2 regions of the Gilliamella sp. Nev6-6 genome follow, and region 1 is predicted to be linked to the other one. Evidence: riboswitches for the same ligand, from Rfam matches in the RefSeq annotation. Region 1 holds a riboswitch; the other holds the start of a gene.
What was found. A riboswitch is a leader RNA that binds a small molecule or an ion and turns the genes downstream of it on or off. The one in region 1 is predicted to bind thiamine pyrophosphate.

Region 1 (4,540 bases):
ATATATACGTAAACTATGATGATGCTTTATATGTATTTACTCCATCAGCCTATGCTTATTATTTACCTGGGTTACTTATTACTTCAGCTAAAGCTATGGATATAGCTATAGCTGAAGATGAAGCTATAGTTAGAGCTGAGGCTGAAGCTGAGGCTAAAGCTAAAGCTAAAGCTATAGATATAGCTTTAGGTAGAACCAGAGCTAAAGTAAGAGCTAAAGCAAGAGCTATGGCCAGAGCTGAGGCTTTAGCTAAAGCAAGAGCGATAGGGGATAAAAAAGCAAGGATTAAAGGTTTTATAAATATAGTTGTATTTTGGATTATGGATTTTGAAAAAATACTGTCTGACAGCTATCTATTTAAACGCTGGGCAACATTAACCATTGAAGAATATTTAGCAGTTAAAGCTTGGCTAATATGGATTACAAGAGAAGATACCTATCAAGATGATGAAGATATCTATCAAAATGATGAAAGTGTTTGTCAAAATAATGTAATGAATTCTTTAATTAGCCTAGACAAACTTATTGGCCTTGCTAAGCAACGAGAAAAATGACACTGTAAATAAATTTATGTATTTGCCTATTTTTGAACTAAGCGAATGAGTAAAAAATAGGTAGATACAAAATGGATGAAGAAGCCTAAGAAAAATGGTCGTGGAGTAATTACACATAGGATTAATAATTATCGTTAAATACCTTTTTCACCAAGCACTTTGTCTGTTTTTTTACTGATTAATTGTTATTGATAATAAAATCGATTGCTTGACGCTTGTGAACATCGACATAACGCTTGTAAATATTGATTTTGATTCTCTTTGATTAACTGGATTTTCACCCTATTATCAATGCAAATGCAGCTTGCTTTAGGATGTTATTCTCCATTAACAAACGCTTATTGTCTTTGCGTAGAGCTATAAACTCATTTTCTTGAATGCTACGATTGCCTTGGGTAGTAAACTCACCAATGGTTTGATATTGCTCACTTATATAATGCGGATTTAGTGATGTCATACTCAGCAACAATATTCGTTTGTTTTTTTAATTGGTAAGTAAAACGGCGTTTTTTTTTCTTCTTGAAATGTGATTCACACCCACCGCGCCAGGATTTGTCTACAATAAAGGATTTTACAACACCCAATCATATGCCTCTAATTTTCCTACCACAGGGGCTAATAGGTTGTATTTTGATTTAGTCCTAGGTGGCGATGCCAATGATTTGATATGGAATACACCCATTACACACGAAGGAATTACTGCCACTGTAACCAAAATAACAGCGAATGATTCTTGGATTCATGAAGCTTGTTCGAGTGTGAGTGTGATTCCCTGTGAACCACAGTTAGAAGCAAAAAGCATTTGTACGCGTCACTTTAAACGGTCCATTTGCCAATGATACTCAGATAAATTCCGATAATCCAGTTCCAGTCTCTAAGCCAAGTTTACCACAAACATTTGAATTAGTGGGTAGAAATAGACATAATGAAGAGGTTGTAAGATATGGTTTTGTGTTGAAGCACTGGTTTGCCTATCGCGGTGATAAAAAAGGTAGTCAATCAGAGCAAACAGCATGGTGTAGTGCGATAGGTTATCGTATGCCAAGAGTAAAAGAGTTGACCAATGTGAAGTGTGGAAGAAAAGATGACAGAGGCCGCATCGACTTCCCTTGTTTAAACGACATAGATGGCGCCTTTCGCCCACCACTAAATTATCGTCGAGATAACTTTCCTGATACGGCATTATATTATGTTGGTTCCGGCTTGTTATCGGAGTGGGGTTCGCTTATTACTCCGCTTTGCGGCTACAGAAATTTTTCATGCCATGCTACTGTCTTTAGTAGCGATAAAGGTTTTTTGGTAGCTTTGGAAAGCAGAGGTAACGTTCATTATGATCCAAATAGTTTTATCAACAGAGGTATTTGCGTTCACCCTTAATACTGACTTCTTAATTCTTGTATAAAAGGATATGCAACTTGACATAAATCAAAGGTAAAGCTGTTAACGTATAATGCTCAACGTTAGTTAGTCTAAGTCGCCAGGCGAGCTAACGTTAAGTGCGTTTGTACAGCCAGCATATGTTTTTAATGCTGGCGTAAAAGTATTATTTAATGAAGCAGTTAGCTGTTGTGCTTTATTAAGCATTTCCCCAAAAACAATCAGAAAAACATCAATAAAATCAATCCATTTTCTGACTATTTTTTTATTGATAGCACATTCACATTTTATAAAAGCCAAAGGTTATTATTATTTATTCAGAGTTAGAAAGTGTTAACACCACCGTAGTTTGTTACGTTATGGATAAGCTGATGAAAAATTGATATCGTTTCGTTTTCGAGCATTCAGCGTAATAGGTGTCTTTTTTGCTTTAAAGCAAAATCATAAAAAAAAAACAATAAAATCAATGATTGTTTTAATTTCTCGTTGTTTCGTTCACAACGCTTTATTTGTTTGGTTGTTTACAAACATAATCCTAAACACTACACTAGTCAATGTTCTCAACGGGGTGCCCAGTGGGGCTGAGAATGTTAGCGTTAGATTAGCATAACCCGTCGAACCTGAACTGGATCATGCCAGCGGAGGGATTTGAGTTATTATACCTACTCAAACCTTTTGTCTTTTATTTGCTATTTTGGAGGCAAAATGTTTTGTAAAAAATTGTTATTATCTTTGGTATTATCTGCACTTTTTATGGCAAATATTGCAAATGCTACCAACATAAAACCTACCTTGATTGTGTATAGCTACAACTCTTTTATTTCTGAGTGGGGGCCAGGGCGGGAAATTGAAAAGGGATTTGAAGCGCAGTGTGGTTGCGAAGTTGAGATTGTTACATTAGGCGATGGCGTATCGATTTTAAATCGAATGCGTCTTGAGGGCGATAAGACCAATGCCGATGTTGTTTTGGGATTAGACAATAATCTTTTAGAACAAGCTAAACAAGCCAATATTGTTATTCCTCACCAAATCAATAAACCCGATAATTTAAATACCAACTGGTGGGATGATGATTTTGTGCCTTATGATTTTGGCTATTTTGCTTTTATTTATAATCAACAAAAAATCAGCAATCCACCACGCTCTATGCATGAATTAGTTGATAATAAAGCCAACTGGAAGATTATCTATCAAGATCCTAGAACCAGCACTCCGGGGTTAGGTTTATTATTTTGGATAAAGAATATTTATGGTGATGATGCCTCATCAGCATGGCAAAAAATAGCTAAAAACACCGTGACAGTAACTAAGGGCTGGAGTGAAGCTTATGGGCTATTTTTAAAGGGTGAAGCTGATTTTGTGCTTAGCTATAGTACTTCACCTGTTGCTCATATTATGAATGATAATGATCATCGTTATGCTGCGGCTATTTTTGATGAAGGGCATTATCGTCAAGTTGAAGTTGCTGGTATTACTAAATATAGCCAGCAACCCGAATTAGCACGGGCTTTTTTGCAATATTTATTGACCCCCGATGTGCAACGTCAATTTGCTGAGAAAAATACCATGTACCCTATTATTAATACATCGTTACCTGAAGCTTTTAAGCAAGTTAAGCCTATAAATAAAGCGCTTGAGTTTGATGCAAAGCAAGTTGAACATAATCAAAAAACGTGGGTACGAGAATGGCAGTCTGCCATTAGCAAGTAGTTTTATTTTACCTAATGTTGAAGTTAAGAATATTACTCCCAGGAATTAGCGCTGCTAGCCTGATCTTAATGATATTAGGCGCAGCACTCTTTGCGCTTTGTTTGACTGCGATTAAATTTAATAATTTAGTCGTCTATTTTGATGAGTATTTATTACATGTTATTTGGATAACTTTATTTCAAGCAACATTATCGACTTTATTATCTGTATTATTGGCAATTATCATGGCTAAAGCTTTGTCGATGATTGATTTTTTAGGTAAAAGATTATTATTGCGCATTATGCCAATTACCTTTATTTTACCGACACTTGTTGTAGTCACTGGGTTGTTGTCGGTTTATGGTAAACAGGGCTTATTAGCGACTGTTTTCGGTTATTTTGGGGTGCCTTTTATGACTTCGATTTATGGGTTAACAGGCATTTTACTTGCACATGTATTTTTAAATTTTCCGTATGCTTGCTGTCTATTCTATCGAACGTTAAATAGTGCACCAGTTGAACACAAACAGCTAGCTGCACAATTAAACTTTTCAAGTTTTACTTACTTTAAATTGATTGAGTGGCCATTACTGCGTCGGCAACTGTTCCCGATGGCTGCGCTTATTTTTATGCTGTGTTTTTCTAGCTTTGCTATTGTATTAGCGCTAGGAGGTGGACCAAAATATACAACATTTGAAGTCGCCATTTATCAATCTATTCGTGATTTAGATTTAGCTCAGGCTGTGCTTTTAGCTTGTTTACAGTTTATTTGTTGTGTTTGTTTTATTTGCTTGATGCAAAAATTTACTCATAACAATAGCCACCATCAAAAACCTAATACATGCTATGTTAGGCAAAGTTACCGTTTGCCTGTTTCAAATCATTTAGCCTTTTTATGTATGATTATTATTGTTATTGGT
Region 2 (4,540 bases), on a different contig from region 1:
GTCATTAGGCATAAAAGAGTTCTTTTCGCTAGTGCTTGGCGGTGGAGATGTGATTAAATTAAAACCACATCCAGCGCCTTTGTATCAAGTAATGGCGAAATTTGGATTGTTTAGCGATCAGTTACTTTTTGTTGGTGATTCGAAAAACGATATCACTGCTGCGCAAAATGCCAACTGCCCAACTGTTGCCTTAAGCTATGGCTATAATTATGGCGTTTCAATTGCTACTAGCAATCCCGATTTTTTATTTGACGATTTTAAAGATATATTAACAATTCTACCTCAGCCAAAAACTGATGCAAAAAAATAATGAGTATAAATTAGGAATAAATTATGAGTAAACCGATTGTATTTAGTGGCGCTCAGCCATCAGGGGAACTAACACTTGGCAACTACTTAGGTGCTTTAAAAAATTGGGTGTCTTTGCAAAACGAATATGATTGCGTTTATTGTATTGTTAATCAGCATGCAATTACCGTACGTCAAGATCCAAACAAATTACGTAAAGCCACATTAGATACACTAGCGCTTTATTTAGCTTGTGGTATCGATCCACAAAAAAGCACTATTTTTGTACAATCGCATGTGCCTGCACATGCAGAGTTAGGCTGGGCTTTAAATTGCTACACCTATTTTGGTGAACTCAGCCGTATGACGCAATTTAAAGATAAGTCATCACGCCATTCAGAAAATATCAATGCAGGGCTATTTGATTATCCTGTGCTTATGGCTGCTGATATTTTACTCTATCAAGCAAACTTAGTTCCTGTTGGTGATGATCAAAAACAGCATCTTGAACTATGCCGTGATATTGCTATGCGTTTTAATGCGCTTTATGGTGATATTTTTACTGTTCCAGAGCCGTTTATTGCCAAGGTTGGTGCGCGCGTTATGTCATTGCAGGAGCCGGCTAAGAAAATGTCTAAATCAGATGAAAACCGTAATAATGTGATTGGGTTACTCGAAAATCCAAAAGACATTGAGAAGAAAATTAAACGTGCGATGACTGATTCTGATGAACCACCTGTAGTACGCTATGATCTTAAAAATAAAGCTGGTGTTTCAAATCTACTTGATATTTTAACTGGTGTGACAGGTAAACCTATTGCCGAGCTTGAAAAAGAGTTTGAAGGTAAAATGTATGGTCACCTCAAAACAGAAGTTGCAACGCAAGTCATTGACATGCTAACTACCTTGCAAGCTAAATATCGTGAGTATCGTGACGATGAGCATTATCTATTTTCAATCATGCAAGATGGGGCTGAGAAAGCACGTTCAAAAGCCGAGCCAACGTTGAAAAAAGTCTATGATGCAATCGGGTTTGTATAATTGCAAAATCAATAACAGATTGCGACTAAAAAATGAATGATATGCAATGGCTTTAATATACTAAGTAAATGGATAATGGTTAAAGCCATCTAAATATATAGGCTAGTTATGAAGATTATTATTCTTGGTGCAGGACAAACAGGTAGTGCACTTGCGGAATATCTTGTTACCGAAAAACAAAATGATGTTACTGTGGTGGATGAAGATCATGATAGATTGCAATCGCTACAAGAGCGTTTTGATTTACAGGTAATTTGTGGAAAATCATCCTATCCTCAGGTATTAGAAAGTGCTGGCGCTGAATCGGCCGATATGCTTGTTGCTGTAACTAACTCTGATGAAGTCAATATGATGGCCTGCCAAATTGGTCATGTCTTATTTAGTATTCCACAAAAAGTGGCTCGCATTAGAGCGCCTGAATATAATGATGAAAATTATCCTTTTTTCAATAAAGACTGTATTAATATCGATCATATTATTGCCCCAGAAAATCTTATCACTAATCATATAAGTCAATTAGTTCAATACCCTGGCTCATTGCAATTTGCTTCTTTTTATGATAACCGAGTGTGTCTAGTGGCGGTAACGGCTTATTATGGCGGTGCTTTAGTTGGCAGTGAATTATCCGAGCTCAAAGAACATTTACCTCATGTTGAAGCGCGAGTGGTTGCTATTTATCGTAAAAACCGCTTTATTCGTCCGCTTGGCTCAACCTTGGTTGAAGCGGGAGATATGGTGTATTTTATTACGCCACCAGTTAATATCAAAGCTGTAACCAGTGAACTACAACGATTAGAAAAACCTTATAAGCGAATCATTATTAGTGGTGGTGGTAGTGTTGCTGTCACTTTAGCAAAGCGTTTGGAAAATGATTACCAAGTCAAGTTAATTGAACGCAATGCTGAGCGAGCCGAACTCATTGCCGAGCAACTGGTTAATACCACAGTGTTGCATGGTGAGTCATCCGATCAAGAATTACTTTCACAAGAGCAAGTCGAACTTACCGATCTTTTTATTGCAGTCACTGGTGACGATGAATCCAATATCATGTCATCTATGCTTGCCAAAAGAATGGGCGCAAAAAAAGTGATCGTACTAATTCAACGCCAAGCCTACCTTGAATTGATTAATGATAGTGTGATTGATATCGCAATATCGCCACAACATGCCACCATTTCAGAACTATTAAGTCATGTAAGACAAACTGGTATGGTTAAAGTCGTTTCGCTAAGGCAAGGTGAATCTGAAATTGTCGAAGTGGTTGCCAAAGGCAATAATGATACATCAAGACTGGTGGGTAAAAATATTAATGGCTTAAAACTACCTTCAGGCGCAACAATTGGAGCTGTTGTTCGTGGTGAAGATGTGATTATTATTAATACTGATTTGATGATAGAAGATAATGATCATCTAATCATCTTTTTGCCAGATAGAAAGGCAATAACAGATATTGAAAAGTTATTACAATAGCTTGTTAAAAACTGATAGTCAGTTCATAATGAATGAGTAAATTTTGACTCGGGGTGTTTTTTGTTTTGACAAAAAACTGAGATTTTACCCGTTGAACCTGATCTGGATCATGCCAGCGTAGGGAAGTCTAAGCCGTCTTAGCTTTAATTTGGCAAATTCTTCCCAATATTTTAGTTCTAAAATAACAGGGAATAAATATGTTAGACAATAAGCCATTTCAATTAGTACAAGCAACGCCTTTTATCCACCATGTAAAACAACAAAACCCATTAGTGCATTGTATTACAAATGATGTCGTGCAAAATTTTACCGCAAATGTGTTACTCGCTATTGGCGCATCACCAGCAATGATTATTGCCAAGCAAGAGGTGGAATCATTTGTCGCCATTGCGGATAGTTTATTGATTAATATTGGCACCATTAACAGTAGCACAGCCAAAAGTATGTTATTAGCAACAACCCAAGCTTTGCAAACACAAACTCCATGGGTACTTGATCCTGTCGCTGTGGGGGGGGCGCTTGATTATCGAACTGAAATTGTACGTCAATTACTATCATTAAAACCAACAGTCATACGCGGTAATGCATCAGAAATATTAGTACTAAATGGTGAAAATGGATCATCGAAAGGACCTGATGGTCAAAACTCAACGACATCTGCTGTACATGCAGCCAAAGCACTTGCACAAAAATATCAAACGATTGTTGCAATGACGGGGGATATTGATTATATCACTAACGGCAACATCTTATATAGCATTACTGGTGGGGATATTGCTTTAACAAAAGTAACAGGAACAGGCTGTGCACTATCTGCTATGGTAGCTGCTTTTATTGCCAATTCACCAGATCCTTTATCAGCTACCGCCTCAGCTTGTTTTATGATGAAAAAAGCAGGTCAACGTGCCAATAAACAGCAAGGATTAGGTACCTTTGCGGTATCACTACTAGATCAACTATCTCTGTTTAATTCATTGCATCAATAAGGAACAAGATGAAAAAGCAATTAGATTTAACGCTTTATTTAGTCCTTGATCCATTATTATGTGGTGGTATTAGTGGCATGGTAAATACCACAAAAATTGCTGTTTCTAATGGGGCAACTGCAGTACAGTTAAGATCTGAACATAAGTTTAGCGGTAAAGATTGGTATTATGCCGCATTAGCATTGAAAGAAGCGCTGAATGAAACACCCGTACCACTGTTTATTAATGATCATGTCGATATTGCTTTAGCGGTTGACGCCGATGGTGTACATATTGGACAAAGTGATCTTCCTGTTGATGTTACTCGTCAATTAATTGGTAGAGATAAATGGTTAGGGTTTTCGATCGCTAATCGACGTCAACTTGATAGCGTTCCATGGCATAAGGTCGATTATATTGGTATTGGTCCTATCTTTCCAACCGCAACGAAAAAAGATGCAGCAGTAGCACTGGGAACCGAACTATTAGTCGAACTAATAGAACTGAAGCAATGTCCTGCTGTAGCCATTGGCGGTATTGATGAAAGTAATGTGACTAACGTTATTCAAACAGGCATCGAAGGCGTTGCTGTGGTTTCAGCTATTTGTGGTAAACAAGATATTGAGCAAGCGACGTTATCACTCATTACGCAAATCAAGAAGGCTAAATAGGGCATACAATTATGACAACAATTGCATTAACCATTGCTGGTTCAGATCCCAGCGGTGGCGCAGGAATTCAAGCCGATTTAAAAACTTTTTCGGCACTCGGTGCTT

Region 2: it holds a riboswitch for thiamine pyrophosphate, as region 1 does, so the genes downstream of both, thiM (hydroxyethylthiazole kinase) here and thiB (thiamine ABC transporter substrate binding subunit) in region 1, are expected to answer to the same signal.

Annotation. Positions count from the first base shown of each region.
Region 1 covers NZ_LZHP01000072.1:1,444-5,983, reverse strand. Annotated here, with positions in the region: gene A9G42_RS13690 (hypothetical protein) at 1-554, shown strand, start outside; gene A9G42_RS08985 (hypothetical protein) at 832-1,011, opposite strand; gene A9G42_RS08975 (hypothetical protein) at 1,461-1,931, shown strand; TPP riboswitch at 2,486-2,596, shown strand; gene thiB (thiamine ABC transporter substrate binding subunit) at 2,637-3,641, shown strand; gene thiP (thiamine/thiamine pyrophosphate ABC transporter permease) at 3,656-4,540, shown strand, end outside.
Region 2 covers NZ_LZHP01000088.1:43,045-47,584, forward strand. Annotated here, with positions in the region: gene A9G42_RS10125 (phosphoglycolate phosphatase) at 1-310, shown strand, start outside; gene trpS (tryptophan--tRNA ligase) at 334-1,329, shown strand; gene trkA (Trk system potassium transporter TrkA) at 1,438-2,799, shown strand; TPP riboswitch at 2,839-2,940, shown strand; gene thiM (hydroxyethylthiazole kinase) at 2,997-3,785, shown strand; gene thiE (thiamine phosphate synthase) at 3,794-4,435, shown strand; gene thiD (bifunctional hydroxymethylpyrimidine kinase/phosphomethylpyrimidine kinase) at 4,447-4,540, shown strand, end outside.